Regions from separate parts of the Halanaerobium sehlinense genome, predicted to be linked through region 2. Evidence: a T-box and tRNA genes for the amino acid it is inferred to sense, from the RefSeq annotation. Region 2 holds a T-box; the other holds one or more tRNA genes.

Region 1 (8,709 bases), 150 kb from region 2:
TGAGATCTGATTTAGTTCATGGTGGTTCTAGTTATATTAATGATTGGAAAGGCATAATAGGCTATCGAAATCATTTTAAGTCTTATCCTTTGAGAGATGTACAGGAAATTGCTTTGAAATCTTTAGTTAATTACTTTGAAAACTAATAATGCTTTTGAGCCTACTTAGAAAGGACTAATTATTATGGGTAATTATATTTATGCTCTGATAAAATTTGGTAAAGAAAAACATATAAAAAGCTTTCAGAATGGTATATTATATATGAATCCCCTTTCTTATTTTAAAGGGATAGAAGAACAAGATAGATCAAGGGGAGATAAAAATGAAGGACTACATAGGTATATACAGCCGGAATTCGCAAACATTAAGATTGGTGATCATGTAATTGACAATAATGATATTACAAAACCTGTAGAAATAAGAAGAGATAAAGAACAAGGTGCTAATTTGTTTTGCATGTATGCTATTGATTTCAAAAGATTAAAAAACAATGAATTTAAATTGAAACTAAAAAAAAGAAATGAATGAATTTGGTGACACTGGCTTGATTATTTTAGATTGTCTTGAATTCTTTAAAAAAATTAATGCAGCGATTTATTTAGAAAACAAAAAGTTATATAATGATGCAATTGAACCATTAGGAGATGGATTAGTTGAATATGTTGATAAAAACACCTATAGTGGTAGGATGGGTTTATTTAAAAAGTTTAAGGGCTATAGTCATCAAAATGAATTCAGAATAGCGTTAGATGTACCAGAATCCTTATTAGATATCAATGATGTTTTTAAACTGGATATTGGAGATATAAGTGATATTACAAAAATATTTAAAACCAGAGAATTTGATAATATAATGGAAATAAAGATTGAATAAATAGTGATCAAAATTTTAAATTAAACAAATTATAATTTATGGAAGCTTTTAGTTCAAAAACCCCATCCAATCAAGAACAAAAAATCTTGACTTTTTCACCTAAATAATGTAGTCTAAATACACGTAGGGATAATCGAATCAGAAGTGATGAAACCTAAAAGATCAGATGCTTTTCAAATTTTCATACTGGAAATTTTACTTAAATAACTCTAAATATTTTCTAAAAATGGTCTTTTTTATTGTCGTCAAGACAGCTTACTAACTAACTTAAACAGCTCACAAAGGCTGTTAGTTCAATGAATATAATTTTTTATTAAAAATCACTTGACGATAATAAGAGTAACTGTTATAATATTTATTGTTGCTTAAGAAAAGTTTTAGCGTGCGCCTGTAGCTCAACTGGATAGAGCGTCTGACTACGGATCAGAAGGCTAGGGGTTCGACTCCTCTCAGGTGCGCCATTTTAAATATTAAGCCGCCAAAAAATGAGCGGTTTTTCAATAAAATATATTTTACTTTAGTAACTAAAGCAGCTGATCTTAAAACCAGCTGCTATTTTTTATGCGAAAATTTATTTATATGTGATTTCAATCTACTTATTAACTGATTTTAAGGCAAATTTTTCAGAGAAAATCCTTGCAAAAAATATTGGCAGCTGTTATAATAATTGATGTTGCAAGTTGAAAAATTGCATTATTTACAGGAGATATTCTATGGAAGATGATATAAAATATATGAAAATGGCTCTGGCAGAAGCTAGGAAGGCTTACCAAAGAGCTGAAGTTCCAATCGGTGCAGTTGTTGTCTGTAATGATCAGGTTGTTGGCCGTGGGTTTAATCTCCGGGAGCAAACTCAGGACCCAACTTCTCATGCTGAAATGATTGCTCTGAGAGAAGCTGCCGAAAATGAGGCTAGCTGGCGCCTGGAAGACTGCCAGCTTTATGTGACTCTGGAACCCTGTCCGATGTGTGCAGGAGCAATTCTGCAGTCTAGAATTAAACGTCTTGTTTATGGAGCCAGTGATCCCAAAGCGGGAGCTGTTGATAGCCTATATCAGCTTTTAAATGATGGGCGTTTTAATCATCAGGTAGAAGTTAAAAAAGGTGTTATGGAGGATGAGTCAGCTCAGCTTTTAAAAGATTTTTTCCGTGAGTTAAGACAACGGAAGGATGGGTGAGTCTGGCTGAAACCGCTCGACTCGAAATCGAGTAGACAGTTCTGCTGTCTCGAGGGTTCAAATCCCTCTCCTTCCGCCATTAGATTTTGATCAACCATAGAATTGTATATAAATTTTCAAAGTAGAGACTTAGAATTGGAGTGATTGGATTTATCCTACCTCCAACTTCTTATATCCTACTTCTTTTACGGAGAGGTGTCCGAGTCTGGCTTAAGGGGCCCGCCTGGAAAGCGGGTGTAGGCTCAAACCTACCGAGGGTTCGAATCCCTCCCTCTCCGCCATTAAAATTTTATAATTTTTGTTAAGATTTGGCCGCACTAGATGGGGTGGTAGCGGTACCCTATAACCTGCAACCCGCTATAGCAGGATTGATGCCGTGGCTGAGGATTTTTTCTTTCAGGGTCTGGCCCTGATAAGTAGTGTTGACAATTGGGTCTCGCGCAATGGAGTCTTGTGAACCCCGTCAGGTCCGGGAGGAAGCAGCGGTAAGCAAGTCGCTCCATGTGCCGCGAGGGTGCCTGGTTCGAGCCAACTGTCAGGGTAACGCCTGGGAGAAAATCTTCGAAACACGGTGTGCGGCCACTTTTTTAAAACACCCGGAATAGGGTGTTTTTGTTATATAATACTATTTTAGAGGTGAAAAAAATGTCCTTTCTCTCTCTTTACAGAAAATATCGGCCTGAAAATTTCAATGATTTAATTGGGCAGGATCAGGTTAAACAGACTTTGAAAAATGCTTTAAAAAATGACAGAGTTGCTCATGCCTATCTTTTTGCTGGGCCTAGAGGTACAGGCAAGACTTCGACTGCAAAGGTCTTTGCCAAATCTCTTAATTGTGCTAACCCATCTCCAGAATTTGAGCCGTGTGGTGAGTGTAATTCCTGTCAGCGTATAGAAAAAGGAAACTCTCTTGATGTAATTGAAATTGATGCTGCTTCCAACCGTGGTATTGATGAAATTAGAGAACTGAGAGAAAAGGTCAAATTTTATCCTGGAGAAGGCAAGTATAAGGTTTATATCATTGATGAGGTACATATGCTGACTAAAGGTGCTTTTAATGCTCTTTTAAAAACTTTAGAAGAACCTCCAGAAAGTGTTGTTTTTATTTTAGCAACAACTGAACCACATGAGGTTATTACAACAATTATGTCACGCTGTCAGCGTTTTGATTTTAGCCTTTTAACTTTAAATAATCTTAAACAGCGTTTGAAATTTATTGTGGATTCTGAGGGTTATGAAATTGAAAAAGAAGCTCTTGATATTTTAGCACGTAGTGCTAGAGGTGGAATGAGGGATGCAATTAGTCTTTTAGATCAGGCAATTTCTTTTAGTGACGGTCAGCTCAATGCAGAGGAAATCACAAGAATGCTTGGGCGAATTGATAAATCAGATTTAAAACAATTTTTAATTTATTTAAGTAAAAAGCAGAGCCAACCTGCTTTAGAATTATTAAATAAGCAATTAGAATCTGGTTTAGGAATAGAAAGGTTTAGCGATGAGTTGATTGAATATTGTCGCGAGTTGCTTTTGATAAAAGAATGTGGTATTGATTCTGGAATCTTGGAGTATTCCCAAAGCTATTTAGAAGAAATTTCTTCTGTGGCTGCTAATTTAAGCACTAAAGAGATAACCAAAATCATAGATGAATTTGCTTCTTTAAAAGAAAAATTACGTTCAAGTTCTAGACCCCGTTTACAATTGGAGATAAGTGTTATAAAATTAAGTAGTAGAGAGAGCAGTGGCAGTGGATTAGAAGCTAGACTCTCTGAAATTGAATTTAAACTAAATAATTTATTAACTAAAAAAGATAGTTCTAATCTCAAAAAAGAAATGCCTTCTAAAAATTTGGATCTAAGTTCTGAAGCGGCTGAAGATGATATTAATAAAGAGACAGTTGAGCCTATAAATGAGAACTCAGTTCAGCAAAAAAGTGAGGCAGAAGAGGACTCTAAATCTGAAAGAAAAAGAAAGTCTAAAGCTTCAGCAGTTGAGGAAGATGTTAAAACAGATAAAACTGCTGGAACAGGAAATCTCTCTTTAAAACAGGTCAAAGATAATTGGGGTCAAGTCTTAAACGAAATTAGACAGCTTGATGTTTCTGTACAGGCACTTTTAAGAGAAGGAGAACCACTGGCTGTAGATCAAAAAACAGTCACTATAGCTTTTCCTGAAACTAAGAAATTTCATTATAAAGGTGCTGTTTCGAACAAAGCACTGATTATTGGGGTTTTAAGAAATGTTTTAAATGAAGCTGTAGAGTTAGAGCTGCAGCTTGGTATTAAAAAAAAAGAAATAAATGAAACAGATTTTAATCAAACTGGAAATAATGATCCTTCTGTAGTTGAAGATAAAAGCAGTAGTCAAAAGAACAAAAAAACTAAAACACCGGCTTCTAAATCTAAGCTAAAAAATAATGATTTCGCTGGTGATTTAGATATAGAAAATCTGGCCAGAATATTTTCTGGTGAAATTATTGAAGTAGACCAAACAATTTTGGAAAATAGGGGAGGAAAATAAAATGAATATGCAAAAAATGATGAAACAGGCACAAAAGATGCAGGCTAAGATGGCTAAGATGCAGGAAGAATTAGAAGAAAAGACACTTGAAGCTACTGCTGGTGGTGGAGCAGTTAAAGTAGTAGTTAACGGTAAGCAGGAAGTCGTTGACCTACAGATTGACCCGGAAGTAGTTGACCCAGAGGATGTAGAAATGCTTGAAGATTTAGTTCTGGCAGCTGTTAATCAGGGTATGAGAGAAGTTCAAGAAATGGTAAATGAAGAAATGGGTAAAGTGACTGGTGGAATGAATCTACCAGGGATGCCTTAATGAATCCATATCCTAAACCTATGGGGAAATTGATCGGCGAGCTCAGTAAACTGCCTGGAATAGGGCCTAAAACTGCTCGCCGTCTTTCTTTTTATATACTGGGTCAGCCCAAAAATGATGTAAAAAATCTCGCAGATGCTTTAATTGAAGCGCGCGAAAAAATAAATTACTGTTCTAATTGTAATCACTTAACTGAAGGTGAAACCTGCTCTTTCTGTCAGTCAGAAGAAAGGGACCGGACTTCAATTTGTGTAGTAGAAAGTCCACGTGATGTTGTGGCGATGGAAAAGACTGGAGAGTACAATGGTCTTTATCATGTACTGCATGGAGCTATTTCACCAATGGATGGAATCGGACCAGATGAAATAAAAATTAGATCACTTATTCCTCGGCTGGAAAAAGACCAGGTTAAAGAGGTTATTGTGGCAACAGACCCTAATGCAGAAGGTGATGCTACCGCAATGTATCTTGCTAAACTGATCAAACCTCTAGGGGTTAAGGTGACTCGCATAGCTCACGGAATTCCTGTTGGAGGAGATTTAGAGTATGCAGATGAGGTCACTCTTTCCAAGGCCTTAGAAGGAAGAAGAGAATTATAGTATGTGCAGCTTCCGTTTGCGGAAGCATAAAATGGCAAATATTTAAGGAATCCACTATTTTTAGTCAGGAATAGTGGATTTTTTAAAAAGGAAGTAATCCCATCATCATTTATGGAAATAAATGGTCCTGTAAACGGTAGGTGTACGTTAATTCGCTTGACATTTGGCTGCTGCTTTGTTAAAATACTTAAAATATTAGATTCATTTTCGGATAATAAATATCCAATGATTATATTCAATTACATATATTTATAAAATTCTATAAGTATTAATTTTCACAAAAATCTAGGAGGTTGGTTATGGAAAAAATAATTAAAGAAGGCTTGACTTTTGATGATGTTCTGCTGGTACCTGCAGAATCTAATGTAGTCCCAAAAGAAGTAAGTACAAGATCTAAACTGACTGATGAAATTTATTTAAACACACCGATTATCTCAGCTGGAATGGATACAGTTACTGAAGGTGATATGGCGATTGCAATGGCTAGAGAAGGTGGACTTGGTGTAATCCATAAAAATATGCCAATTCAGGTTCAGGCTGCTGAAGTTGACCGGGTAAAACGTTCTGAAAGTGGAGTTATAGTTGATCCTTTCTTTTTGTCTCCAGACGCTTTAATAGAAGAAGCAGAGGCTTTGATGTCTAAATATCACATTTCAGGAGTGCCGATTGTTGATAAAGACGAAAAGTTATTGGGGATACTAACAAATAGAGATCTTCGTTTTGTCGAAGATTATAAGCGCCCTGTTTCTGAAGTTATGACTGATGAAGAACTTGTTACTGCTCCTGTTGGAACCGATTTAGAAGGAGCAAAAGAGCAGCTTCGCAAGCATAAAATTGAAAAACTGCCAATAGTAGATGATGATGGAGTCTTAAGAGGTTTGATTACTATTAAAGATATTGAAAAAGCAAAACAGTATCCACTTGCTTCTAAAGATAAACAGGGAAGATTATTAGCTGCAGCAGCAGTTGGTACTGGTGCAGATACCGATGAGCGTGTTGCTGCTTTAGTTGAAGCTGGTGTAGATATTTTAGTTATTGATACAGCACACGGACATTCTCAAAATGTATTGAATGTAGTAGAAAAAATTAAAAACAAATATCCTGAATTACCTATAATAGCTGGAAACGTAGCAACAGCAGAAGCAACCGAAGCTTTGATTAAAGCGGGCGCGGATGTAGTTAAGGTTGGAATTGGACCTGGTTCAATTTGTACAACTAGAGTTGTTGCAGGAGTAGGTGTCCCTCAAATTACAGCAATTAATGATTCTGCTCAGGTAGCTCAAAAGTATGGTAAAACTGTTATCGCAGATGGTGGTATAAAATACTCCGGAGATATTGTCAAAGCTATTTCTGCAGGTGCCAGTACAGTTATGATCGGAAGCCTACTGGCAGGTACAGAAGAGAGCCCGGGTGAATTAGAAATTTATAAAGGCAGAAGTTATAAAGTCTATCGAGGAATGGGTTCAGTTGGAGCAATGAAAAAAGGAAGTAAAGACCGTTATTTCCAGGAAGACGAAACTGAAGCAGAAAAATTTGTGCCTGAGGGAATTGAAGGAAGAGTCCCATATAAGGGTACTTTATCAGAAACCATTTATCAGCTGGTTGGAGGGTTAAAATCAGGTATGGGTTATTGTGGAACTCCTGATATTGATACTCTAATTAATGATTCAAAAATGATAAAAATATCTGCAGCTGGCCTGCGTGAGAGTCACCCACACGATGTTAAGGTGACAAAAGAAGCTCCAAATTACAGTGTTGATTAAAACTAAAATTATTATTTGAGATTAACTCTCTGCTTTATCTGCAGAGAGTTTTCTTTTGCGATCAAAGTTCTGTTAACGCTGCAGCCTTTGTTGCTAGTTTAACAGAAAAAAGTAAAGAATAGTAATACTATAATATTTGAAAGTTAAGATATAAATCGGATTAAATTAATATTAATTTATATAAAAGTTTTAAACAGGGGGAATTAATAATGAGCGATAAAAATAGACAGGAAGAGAATTTAATAATTATTGGTGGTGGACCTGGTGGGTTATCTGCTTCAATTTATGCTGCTAGAAATGGAGTAGCCCCACTTGTCTTAAATGGACCAGAGCCTGGAGGGCAAATTACAACAACCTCTGAATTAGAAAATTATCCTGGTTTTCCAGAGCCGATTGGTGGTTTTGAGCTAACACAAAAAATGACCGAACAGGCTGAAAATTTTGGTGTACGTTTGGAATACGAAAGTGCTGAGAAAGTTGATTTTTCAGGAGATAAGTTCATTGTAAAAACAGAAGCTGGAGAATATATCGCAGATTCTATAATAATTGCCACTGGAGCTGAACCAAAAACTTTAGGTTTGGATAAAGAAGACAGTTTGCGCGGTAATGGTGTTTCTTATTGTGCAACCTGTGATGCTGCTTTCTTTAGAAATAAAGAAATTGCAATTGTAGGTGGTGGAGATACAGCACTATGGGAGGCAACATTTTTAGCCAAATTCGCCTCTAAAGTATATATCCTGCATCGACGTGATAAATTTAGAGGGGCTAAAATCCTTGGTGATCGAGTCAAAGCTAAAGAAAACATCGAGATTCTTTGGGATACAGAAGTTAAAAGTCTCAAAGGCGAGAATAAATTAGAAGGTCTTCGCATTTTCAATAATAAAACAAATGAAGAGAGTGACCTTGATGTAGATGGATTGTTTGTGGCTATCGGACATCATCCAAGAACAGAATGTTTAAATGGCCAGATAGAACTTGATGATTATGGCTATATAATAACAGACAAAAAACAGCATACTAATATTGAAGGTGTTTTTGCTTGTGGTGATGTACAGGATCCTGACTACAGACAGGTTGTAATTGCTGCTGGTTCAGGAGCTAAGGCTGCAATTGAGGCTTCTGAATATATTGAAGAAAAAGAGGATTCTTTTCCAGCAAAAGAAGTTAAAATGAAAAATCAAAATACAGATAGCAGTGATGATGAATCAGCTGATCAGGAAAAGAATGAAGGCGGCTTAAGTTTAAGTCTTAATCTAGATTAATTTATCACAGCTCCAGGTTAAATTTTAGCTTTAGATTAATTTTTTGATTAAAAAAACACTTTTTAATAAGGGTTAATTAAGAGTCGACAAAACACTTCTTGTGGTAGTTCAAGGATGTTTTAGTCGGCTTTTCTTTTATTGCATTAGCAGATTGATTATTATATAATTAATATATAAATAAGATTATTTTAACAAAGTTTGAGAGG
Region 2 (8,709 bases):
ATAATTTCTCCAAATGTAACAACTTTCTTAGTCATAATATAAAAACCTCCTGATAATTTTTGAATTGAATATAATTTTAGTAAAAATAATTTATAGTCACAATTACATTATGATAATTAAAAATTTAAATTTAAAATGTACATCTATCAGTAAAATAGACTCTGCAGCTTATTAAAATGATCTCAGATATAAGAACACTCCAGCCAACCTTCTTAACTAAAAGAAATGATATTAAATTTTTATGAATTAGAATTTTTATTAGAATAACTTTATGAATATCTCCGCTAACTCAGCTCGAAAGACAGGATGTTTTGAGCTGACCGCAGCACACGAGGTGCTGATCGGGAAGGCAAGCTGAGTTAGCTGAGAGATGAATGCTAGTTATTCTTAAAAATAATTTTGAAATAAAAATTTAATTCATTTCTGCTCTGGCTTCCTTAATCAATCTAATAAATTCTTTAGCAGTTTCTGTTACCTGCTCATAGTCACCAGTCTTGGCTCCCTTACTTAAGGAACTACCTACACCAACAGCTAAGCTTCCAGCTTTAATCCAATCCTTAACATTATCTAAGCTAACTCCGCCTGTAGGCATTAGAGGTGCTTGTGGTAAAGGACCTTTAACAGCTTTTATTATCTTAGGTCCAAATAAAGTCGCAGGGAAAATTTTAACGATATCTGCACCATATTTCATTGCTTTAACTACTTCAGTTACACTCATTGCTCCAGGCATAACAGCTTTTTGATAGCGGTTACACATAGCAATAGTTTCTTCATCTAGAGAAGGAGAGACTATATATTCAGCTCCAGCTAAAATGCAGGCTCTAGCAGTCTCTGCATCTAAGACAGAACCTGCACCAATTAAAATTTCATCTTTGCTGTACTCATCAGTCAACTGCTTGATTACATCAACAGCTCCCGGAACAGTCATAGTAATTTCAATGGCTTCAATACCACCTTTTTTTACAGCCTCTGTAATTTTCAATGCTTTTTCTGCATTTTCAGCCCTAACAACAGCAACAATACCAGTTTCTTCAACCCTTTTTAAATCTTCAATTTTACTCATTAAATAAGCCTCCTTTAAATTTTAAATCTTTTTGTAAAAACAGCTCAACGATTTTCTCTAATTTTTAGCCGGTATTTTAATATTCCGTTTTTAGAAAGCACAATAAATTAAATAATCAAATTAAAACCCGGCTTTATCTCAAAAAATTACTACAAAAATATAATTTTAAAATTATGTTTCTTATAGTAAAACACTGTTTTATTTATACCTCGTTTTATATAATTCTAGACTCAAGGTAATATTCCTTCTTTTTTTTAAAAAAATATAAAAAAATTTTTAAAAAAATAAAAAGAGCCCTAAAAAGAGCTCTTTCAAATAAAATATTTGTTTTTTAACAATTATTTAAATTAATTCAGTTTTAAATTATAAATGAAGTAACTAATTATTTAATTACATCAGTTCCCATAAATGGTCTTAACACTTCTGGCACAGTAACTGTACCGTCTTCATTCTGATAATTTTCTAATATTGCAGCTACTGTTCTTCCTATTGCCAACCCGGATCCATTTAAAGTATGAACAAATTCTGTGCTTGCATCAGGCTCTGGTCGATAGCGAATTCCAGCTCTTCTTGCCTGAAAATCTTCAAAATTAGAACAAGAAGAAATCTCTCTATAGCTTTCATAAGCTGGCATCCAAACTTCTAAATCATAAGTTTTTGCAGAAGAGAAAGTTAAATCCCCTGTACAAAGACTTACTACCCGATACGGAAGCTCTAATTTCTGAAGTACATCTTCTGCATCAGCTGTTATTTTTTCTAACTCATCATAGGAATCTTCAGGTTTTACAAATTTAACCATTTCAACCTTGTTAAACTGATGCTGACGAATTATACCTCTAGTATCACGACCATGAGCACCAGCTTCAGCTCTAAAACAGGCACTATAAGCTGTTAAATATTCGGGAAGCTGATCCACATCAAGAATTTCATCACGATAAAGGTTAGTTACTGGAACTTCAGCAGTTGGGATTAAATAATAATCTAAACCTTCAAGTTTAAACATATCCTTCTTAAATTTAGGCAGCTGTCCTGTCCCTGTCATACTATCTGCATTAGCTATGAAAGGTGGGAAAACCTCCTTATAACCATGCTCATCAGTATGTAGATTAAGCATAAAGTTGATTAATGCTCGCTCTAACCTTGCACCTGCTCCTTTAAGAAAAGTAAAACGGGTTCCAGTTACTTTCCCTCCCCTTTCAAAATCTAAGATATCTAAATCCTCTCCGATATCCCAATGTGCTTTGTATTCAAAATCAAATTTTCTTGGTTCACCCCATTTTCTAAGTTCTTTATTGTCTTCTTCGTCTGAACCAACTGGTACAGATTCATGGGGAATATTTGGAATTCCAAGAAGTAAATCATTTAGTTTTGCTTCTACATCTGCAACTTTTTGATCTAATCCCTTAATTTTTTGAGAAACATCCTGCATTTCTGCAATGAGATCAGAAGCATCTTCTCCATTTCTTTTTAGCTCTCCAATTTTATCAGAATTAACATTACGCTTATGTTTTAACTGCTCAGCTTCATATAAAAGATCTCGTCTTTCATCATCAAGTTCTTTAAATTTTTCAATTGGAGACTCCATATTTCTCTTTTCCATCGATTCTTCTACAATTTCTGGGTTTTCTCTTATAAATCTCATATCTAACATTCTCTAATTCCTCCTTTAAAGATTATGCTTAATTTGAATTATAACCTTGATTTGAACTAAAAATTAAATAACTTCTAGAATATAAAGTAAGATAAAAACAAAAAAACTCCTCCCTAAAAAGGGACGAGATTACTCGTGGTGCCACCCTAATGACAGCTCAGCTGCCTCTTAAATAGTTTTAACGGACTCAACCGGTTCAGCTTAATCTAATTACTTTCAGCTTCACAGCTCCAGACTGGATTCAAAAATTAACTGGCCAATTTACAGCAGCCATCAGCTCTCTTATTTCAGTTAATAAATTTACTATTGTCTTTCACAGCTTTTAGATAGTTGGCTATTTATTTGTTATGCTTATTATATTACAGGGTTTTCCTTAATTCAAGTTAAATTTATTAAAATCTACTCAATAAAATATATTTTTCTTTTTTTCTCCAGTTTAAAATTAAATAGTTATTTTAAATATATTTTTTCTAATCTATCATTTAAGCTGCAGACAATTTCATAATTTATAGTTCCACAGAGTTCTGCAATTTCAGCAGCAGATATTTCTTCGTTTTTTTGCTTACCAATCAAAACAACCTCATCACCAACTTTAACTTGGTCAAGATGATCCACACTAACAATTGTCTGTCCCATACAAACTCTACCTCTAATCGGAGCCCTCTCACCTCTAATTAAAACTTCACCCTTATTTGAAAGAAGTCGGGGATATCCATCTTTATAACCAACTGGTAAAACGGCAAGCTTTTCTTTAGACTGAGTTTTATAAGTTGAACCATAACTAATAAAAGAATTGGCAGGAACTTCTCGGATTTGAGTTACTTTTGTTTTAAATGATAAAACTGGTTCTAAATCAGCATCTTTATTTAAATCTTTAGAAGGTAAAAGTCCATAAAGGATAACACCTGGCCTAATTAAATCCAAATAAGTTTCTACTAAATCTATAACAGCAGCACTGTTGGCAATATGGATCATAGGTATCTCAACTTTTTCATTATTTAAAGATTTCATAAGAGAATTAAATTTCTGGAGCTGTAGATACGAATATTCCTTATCTGCTTCATCAGCCTGAGCCAGATGGGAAAAAAGGCCATCTAGTTTGATAAAATCTAATCCCTTTAAACATTCAAAAACATCTATAATTTCTTTAGGAAAAAATCCGATTCTTCCCATTCCCGTATCTATATTTAAATGAACTTTTATAATTTTACCAAATCTAGAGGCAGCCTTATTTAATTCTTTAAGTGTTTCTAAACTAGCAGCAGTCTGAATTAAATTACCAGTTATAACGTCATTTATTTGAGAAGGCAAAATTTCAGCTAAGACTAAAATTGGTTTTTCAATTCCAGCATCTCTTAATTCAAGTCCTTCATCAGGACTTCCAACACAAAAATATTCTACACCTAACTGTGATAATTCTTGGGCAACCCTTACTGCTCCATGACCATAAGCATTTGCTTTAACAACTGCAGCAATCTTAGTTTTATTTGGAATTTTACTGCGAATAAAATTATAATTATTTTTTAAAGAACCAAGATTAATCTCAATCCAGGTTGGCCTTTTTAACTGCAGTTCCATCTTTTTTCCTCCATCTTTTGGTAATTTGTTAAAAATATTAGTTAAATATCTAAAGTGATTAACTTCTTAGTTCCACTCAGCTAATAATTGATCTAAATCCTGATAGTCATAGCCAAAACTTTCAGCAACAGCCTGACAAACTATATTTCCCTGATAAACATTTAATCCTAAAGCTAAAGAATAATCATCCAGCATTGCTTTTTGATAACCTCTAGATGCCAATTTATTTATATAGCTAAGAGTTGCATTTGTTAAAGCAAAGGTTGAAGTTCTAGCTACCGCTCCTGGCATATTTGCAACAGAATAGTGAATAACTCCATGCTTTTTGAATACAGGCTCATCATGGGTTGTCGGATAAGTTCCTTCAATACAGCCTCCTTGATCAATTGCAACATCAACTATTACAGAACCAGCCTTCATATTTTTTATCATTTCTTCTGTAACAAGATTTGGTGCTTTCGCTCCAGGAATTAAAACAGCCCCAACAACTAAATCAGCATCCTTAACTTCTTCTGCTATATGAGCGGGATTAGACATAATTGTTCTAATGCTGCTTTGGAAGATATCATCTATATATCGCATTGTAGATTGCTTGATATCCATAATTGTTACTTCTGCACCCATACCAAAAGCTACTTTAGCTGCATTCCGACCAACAATTCCTCCCCCAACTACTACAACTTTTGCAGGCTTAACTCCAGGAACACCTCCTAAAAGCACTCCACTTCCACCTTTTGGCTTTTCTAGATAAGCTGCTGCAGCTTGAACGGATAACCTGCCAGCAACTTCACTCATTGGAGTCAGAAGAGGCAATTCACCTTCTTCATTTTGAACTGTTTCATAAGCTACTGCTGTTATCTTTTTATCTATTAAAAAATCTGTTAATTCTTTATTAGCTGCTAAATGCAAATATGTAAAAAGAATTTGACCTTCTCTAAAAAATTCATATTCTTCTCTTAATGGTTCTTTAACTTTAACTATCATTTCTGCTTTATCAAATAATTCCCTTTTTTCAGCTATTATTTCAGCACCAGATTTCTGGTAATCAGCATCAAAAATTCCACTTCCTCGACCAGCATCCTTCTCAATTAACACTTGATGACCTGCCTTTGTTAAAACTTCTGCTCCTGCAGCAGTTAAAGCTACTCTATTCTCATTGTTCTTTACTTCTTTTGGTACTGCTATTATCATCAAAATCAGCTCCTCTAAAATTTATAATCTTATCTACATAATAACAGATATACAAGCTTATTAAAAGATTTTTTATGCATGTTTTTGACATATATGAGCAATTAGGCGCTCTAAATAAAAATTCCTGCTTCAAATAAATGAGCAGGAATTTATAATCAATACTATATAATTTTATAACAATTAAATATTATATATTTTTCTCAATTTCTGCATCTTCTCTTAAACCTTCAACAAAATCCTGAAATGCCTGACTTTGTTTCTGATTTCTAAGCTGACTCTTAATTTGAGAACTTACCTCTTCAAAACTTCTTACTCCCGCTTCTCTAAAATCAGTTACTTTAATTACATGGAAACCAAATTGGGTTTCTACAGGTTCTGAACTGACTTCGCCTACATTTAGCTCCATTGCAGCATCACGGAAAGTTGCATCTAAGCCACGTTCTTCAGCTGTTATAAATCCTAAATCGCCACCGTTTTCTGAAGTAGGTCCTGTAGAGTGTTCTTTAGCCATTTCTGCAAAATCAGCACCATTATTAATTTCAGATAATACTTCCTCTGCTTTTTCTTTTTCATCAAATAAAATATGGCTTACTCTTTTTTGCTCAGATGTTTCAAACTGTTCTTGATTATTATTATAAAACTCCTGTGCTTCTGCATCACTAACCTCTACCGTATTAACAACTTCTTCTCTTAATTTATTAACTAAAAATCCATTCATATTATTTTCAAAGAACATATCTTTGTATTGCTCCATTGATTCAAAACCCTGCTGCTGAATAGCCTTTTCAAGCTGCTCATCATTAAGATTATTCTGTTGTTTTAGAGCATTTACCTGTTGATCAAATATATTATTCATTTCCTCATTACTAACTTCAATTCCTCTATTTTTTGCTTCCTGAACAAGTAATTCATTTGTTATTAACTGTTCTAGCTTTAACTTGCGAAATTCGTTTACTACATTTTGTCCAGCCTCTGTCTGTAATATAACAGACGCAAATTCTTGATTTGATTGCAGAAGCTGCATCAAAATATTTCTAACACCTGCAAACTGTTCGAGTTCCTGCATTGAAATTTCTTCTCCATTAACATAGGCTGCAATCTCAGGTGTTTCCTCTGTTACTGTTTTATTAACATCTTGAGCATCTTGAGCCATTGCTGGAATTGATAAAACTAAAAGCATAATTGCTGAAATAATTAAAATGTTCTTCTTTAAATTCATTAATACACACTCCCAATTAAAATATTCTTAATTTATAATTAACTGCTTTTAATTATACCATAAATCCAATGATTAGCAAGAATTTAGAAGCTTTTCTAATTGAATTTTAATTATTGTGAAATTAAATTTATCAGTATCTAAAGAAAAAAGAGAAGGTAAATTAATACCCTCTCTAATCATTATTATTCTTCTAATTTTGGTTTTAAAATTCTTAACATAAAAGCAGTTACAACAGTACCTGCAGTTATTGCTAAAGCATAAAAACCAAGGTTAGTTACAACATTAGGAATTGGCAGCACAAAAATTCCTCCATGTGGTGCTTTTAAACCAACTCCGAATAACATCGATAAAGCACCTGTTACAGCAGAACCCGTCATTATAGATGGAATTACTCTAATTGGATCTGCTGCTGCAAAAGGAATCGCTCCTTCTGTAATAAATGATATTCCCATAAACCAGGCTGGTTTTCCTGCTTCAATTTCCTGGCGAGTAAATCTATTTTTAAATAAGGTTGTTGCTAAAGCAAGGCCCAAAGGAGGTGTCATACCTGCAGCCATAATTGCTGCCATCGGACCATAAATTTCTGAACCTAAAAGACCAACTCCAAAAGTATAAGCTGCTTTATTAACTGGTCCTCCCATATCAAAGGCCATCATTGCTCCTAAAATCAATCCAAGTAAAACAGCATTTGTTCCAGTCATACCATTTAACCAATTCTCAAGACCGTTCATTATCCCCTCTACAGGAGGGCCAATTAAATATATCATTAAAAGTCCAACAATTAAACTAGAAAGGAAGGGTAATACTAAAACGGGCATTAACCCCTGTAAATTTTCCGGTAATTTTATAGTGTTTTTTAACCACTGAGTCAGATAACCGGCTAAGAAACCTGCAATTATTCCTCCTAGAAATCCAGCTCCTATACTACTTGCAAGCATACCACCAATCATACCAGGTGCAATACCAGGACGATCAGCAATAGAGAAAGCTATATACCCAGCAAGTACTGGAACCATCAAAGCAAAAGCAGCTCCACCACCAATTTGACTTAAAGCAGCAGCAAGTGATCCTTCCTGTTGAGCAGCATTAATACCAAAAACAAAAGATAAGGCAATTGCTAAACCTCCAGCTACAACGAACGGAAGCATAAAGGAAACACCTGTCATTAGATGTTTATATGGGCCAGATCTTTTCTCTTTTCTTTTTGCCTTCTCATCACTTACCCGACTTTGAAGATTAGAATCAACCTCTGTTTTTTCTCCTTTTTCTGCTTTTTTAAGTGCCTGATTAATTAAAGATTCTGCATCATCAATTGCATCAGCTACTGCTACTTCTACAATCGGCTTACCTGCAAAGCGCTCCTTGCTTACATTAGTATCAGCTGCAATAATTACTGCATCAGCATCTTTAATATCCTGAACATTTAATTCATTTTCTACCCCTACTGAACCTTGAGTTTCTACTTTAATTTCTAAATCCATTTTTTTAGCAGCTTCTTCTAAAGATTCTGAAGCCATATAAGTATGAGCAATTCCAGTTGGACAGGAAGTTACAGCAACAATCTTTTTCATAAATTATTCCTCCTTATTTTTACACAAATTTTAGGTATACTTAAATTTTTTCTAAAATATCCATTATCTCTGCTTCATCTTTTGCTTCTAATAAATTGTTTCTAAAATCATCATGAACCAAATTTCTAGAAAGCTGAGCTAATAATTTTAAATGTTCATCATGAGATTCCTCAGGAACTGTGATTAAGAAAAATAAGTGACTTAGTTTTTTATCCATAGATCCATAATCAATTCCCTTTTCTGAACGCCCAAAAGCAACTGCTGGTCTTTTTACAGCATTACTTTTAACATGAGGAATAGCAACCCCTTTTCCAACACCAGTTGTTCCTTTAGCTTCTCTTTCCATTGCTTTTTTTATCACTTCTTCTTTATCAGTAATTACACCATTTACAGCCATTATTTCTATCATTTCTTTGATTACAGAATCTTTATCATT

What was found. The T-box of region 2 lies ahead of serS (serine--tRNA ligase). A T-box ahead of a tRNA ligase gene usually reads a tRNA of that ligase, here a tRNA-Ser.
Region 1: it has a tRNA-Ser gene. The T-box ahead of serS (serine--tRNA ligase) is inferred to sense a tRNA for this amino acid. The anticodon was not compared.

Annotation. Positions count from the first base shown of each region.
Region 1 covers NZ_AP042442.1:114,931-123,639, forward strand. The annotation lists gene ACZ446_RS00515 (hypothetical protein) at 1-146, shown strand, start outside; gene ACZ446_RS00520 (hypothetical protein) at 262-528, shown strand; gene ACZ446_RS00525 (hypothetical protein) at 521-874, shown strand; tRNA gene ACZ446_RS00530 (tRNA-Arg) at 1,259-1,335, shown strand; gene tadA (tRNA adenosine(34) deaminase TadA) at 1,588-2,052, shown strand; tRNA gene ACZ446_RS00540 (tRNA-Ser) at 2,039-2,131, shown strand; tRNA gene ACZ446_RS00545 (tRNA-Ser) at 2,242-2,333, shown strand; RNA gene ffs (signal recognition particle sRNA large type) at 2,365-2,631, shown strand; gene dnaX (DNA polymerase III subunit gamma/tau) at 2,698-4,569, shown strand; gene ACZ446_RS00560 (YbaB/EbfC family nucleoid-associated protein) at 4,571-4,879, shown strand; gene recR (recombination mediator RecR) at 4,879-5,478, shown strand; gene guaB (IMP dehydrogenase) at 5,778-7,241, shown strand; gene trxB (thioredoxin-disulfide reductase) at 7,451-8,503, shown strand.
Region 2 covers NZ_AP042442.1:2,815,091-2,823,799, forward strand. The annotation lists gene ACZ446_RS13645 (PfkB family carbohydrate kinase) at 1-35, opposite strand, end outside; gene ACZ446_RS13650 (bifunctional 2-keto-4-hydroxyglutarate aldolase/2-keto-3-deoxy-6-phosphogluconate aldolase) at 413-1,063, opposite strand; gene serS (serine--tRNA ligase) at 1,446-2,714, opposite strand; T-box leader at 2,831-3,040, opposite strand; gene alr (alanine racemase) at 3,165-4,292, opposite strand; gene ald (alanine dehydrogenase) at 4,359-5,483, opposite strand; gene ACZ446_RS13670 (peptidyl-prolyl cis-trans isomerase) at 5,671-6,702, opposite strand; gene ACZ446_RS13675 (PTS fructose transporter subunit IIC) at 6,885-8,273, opposite strand; gene ACZ446_RS13680 (PTS sugar transporter subunit IIA) at 8,314-8,709, opposite strand, start outside.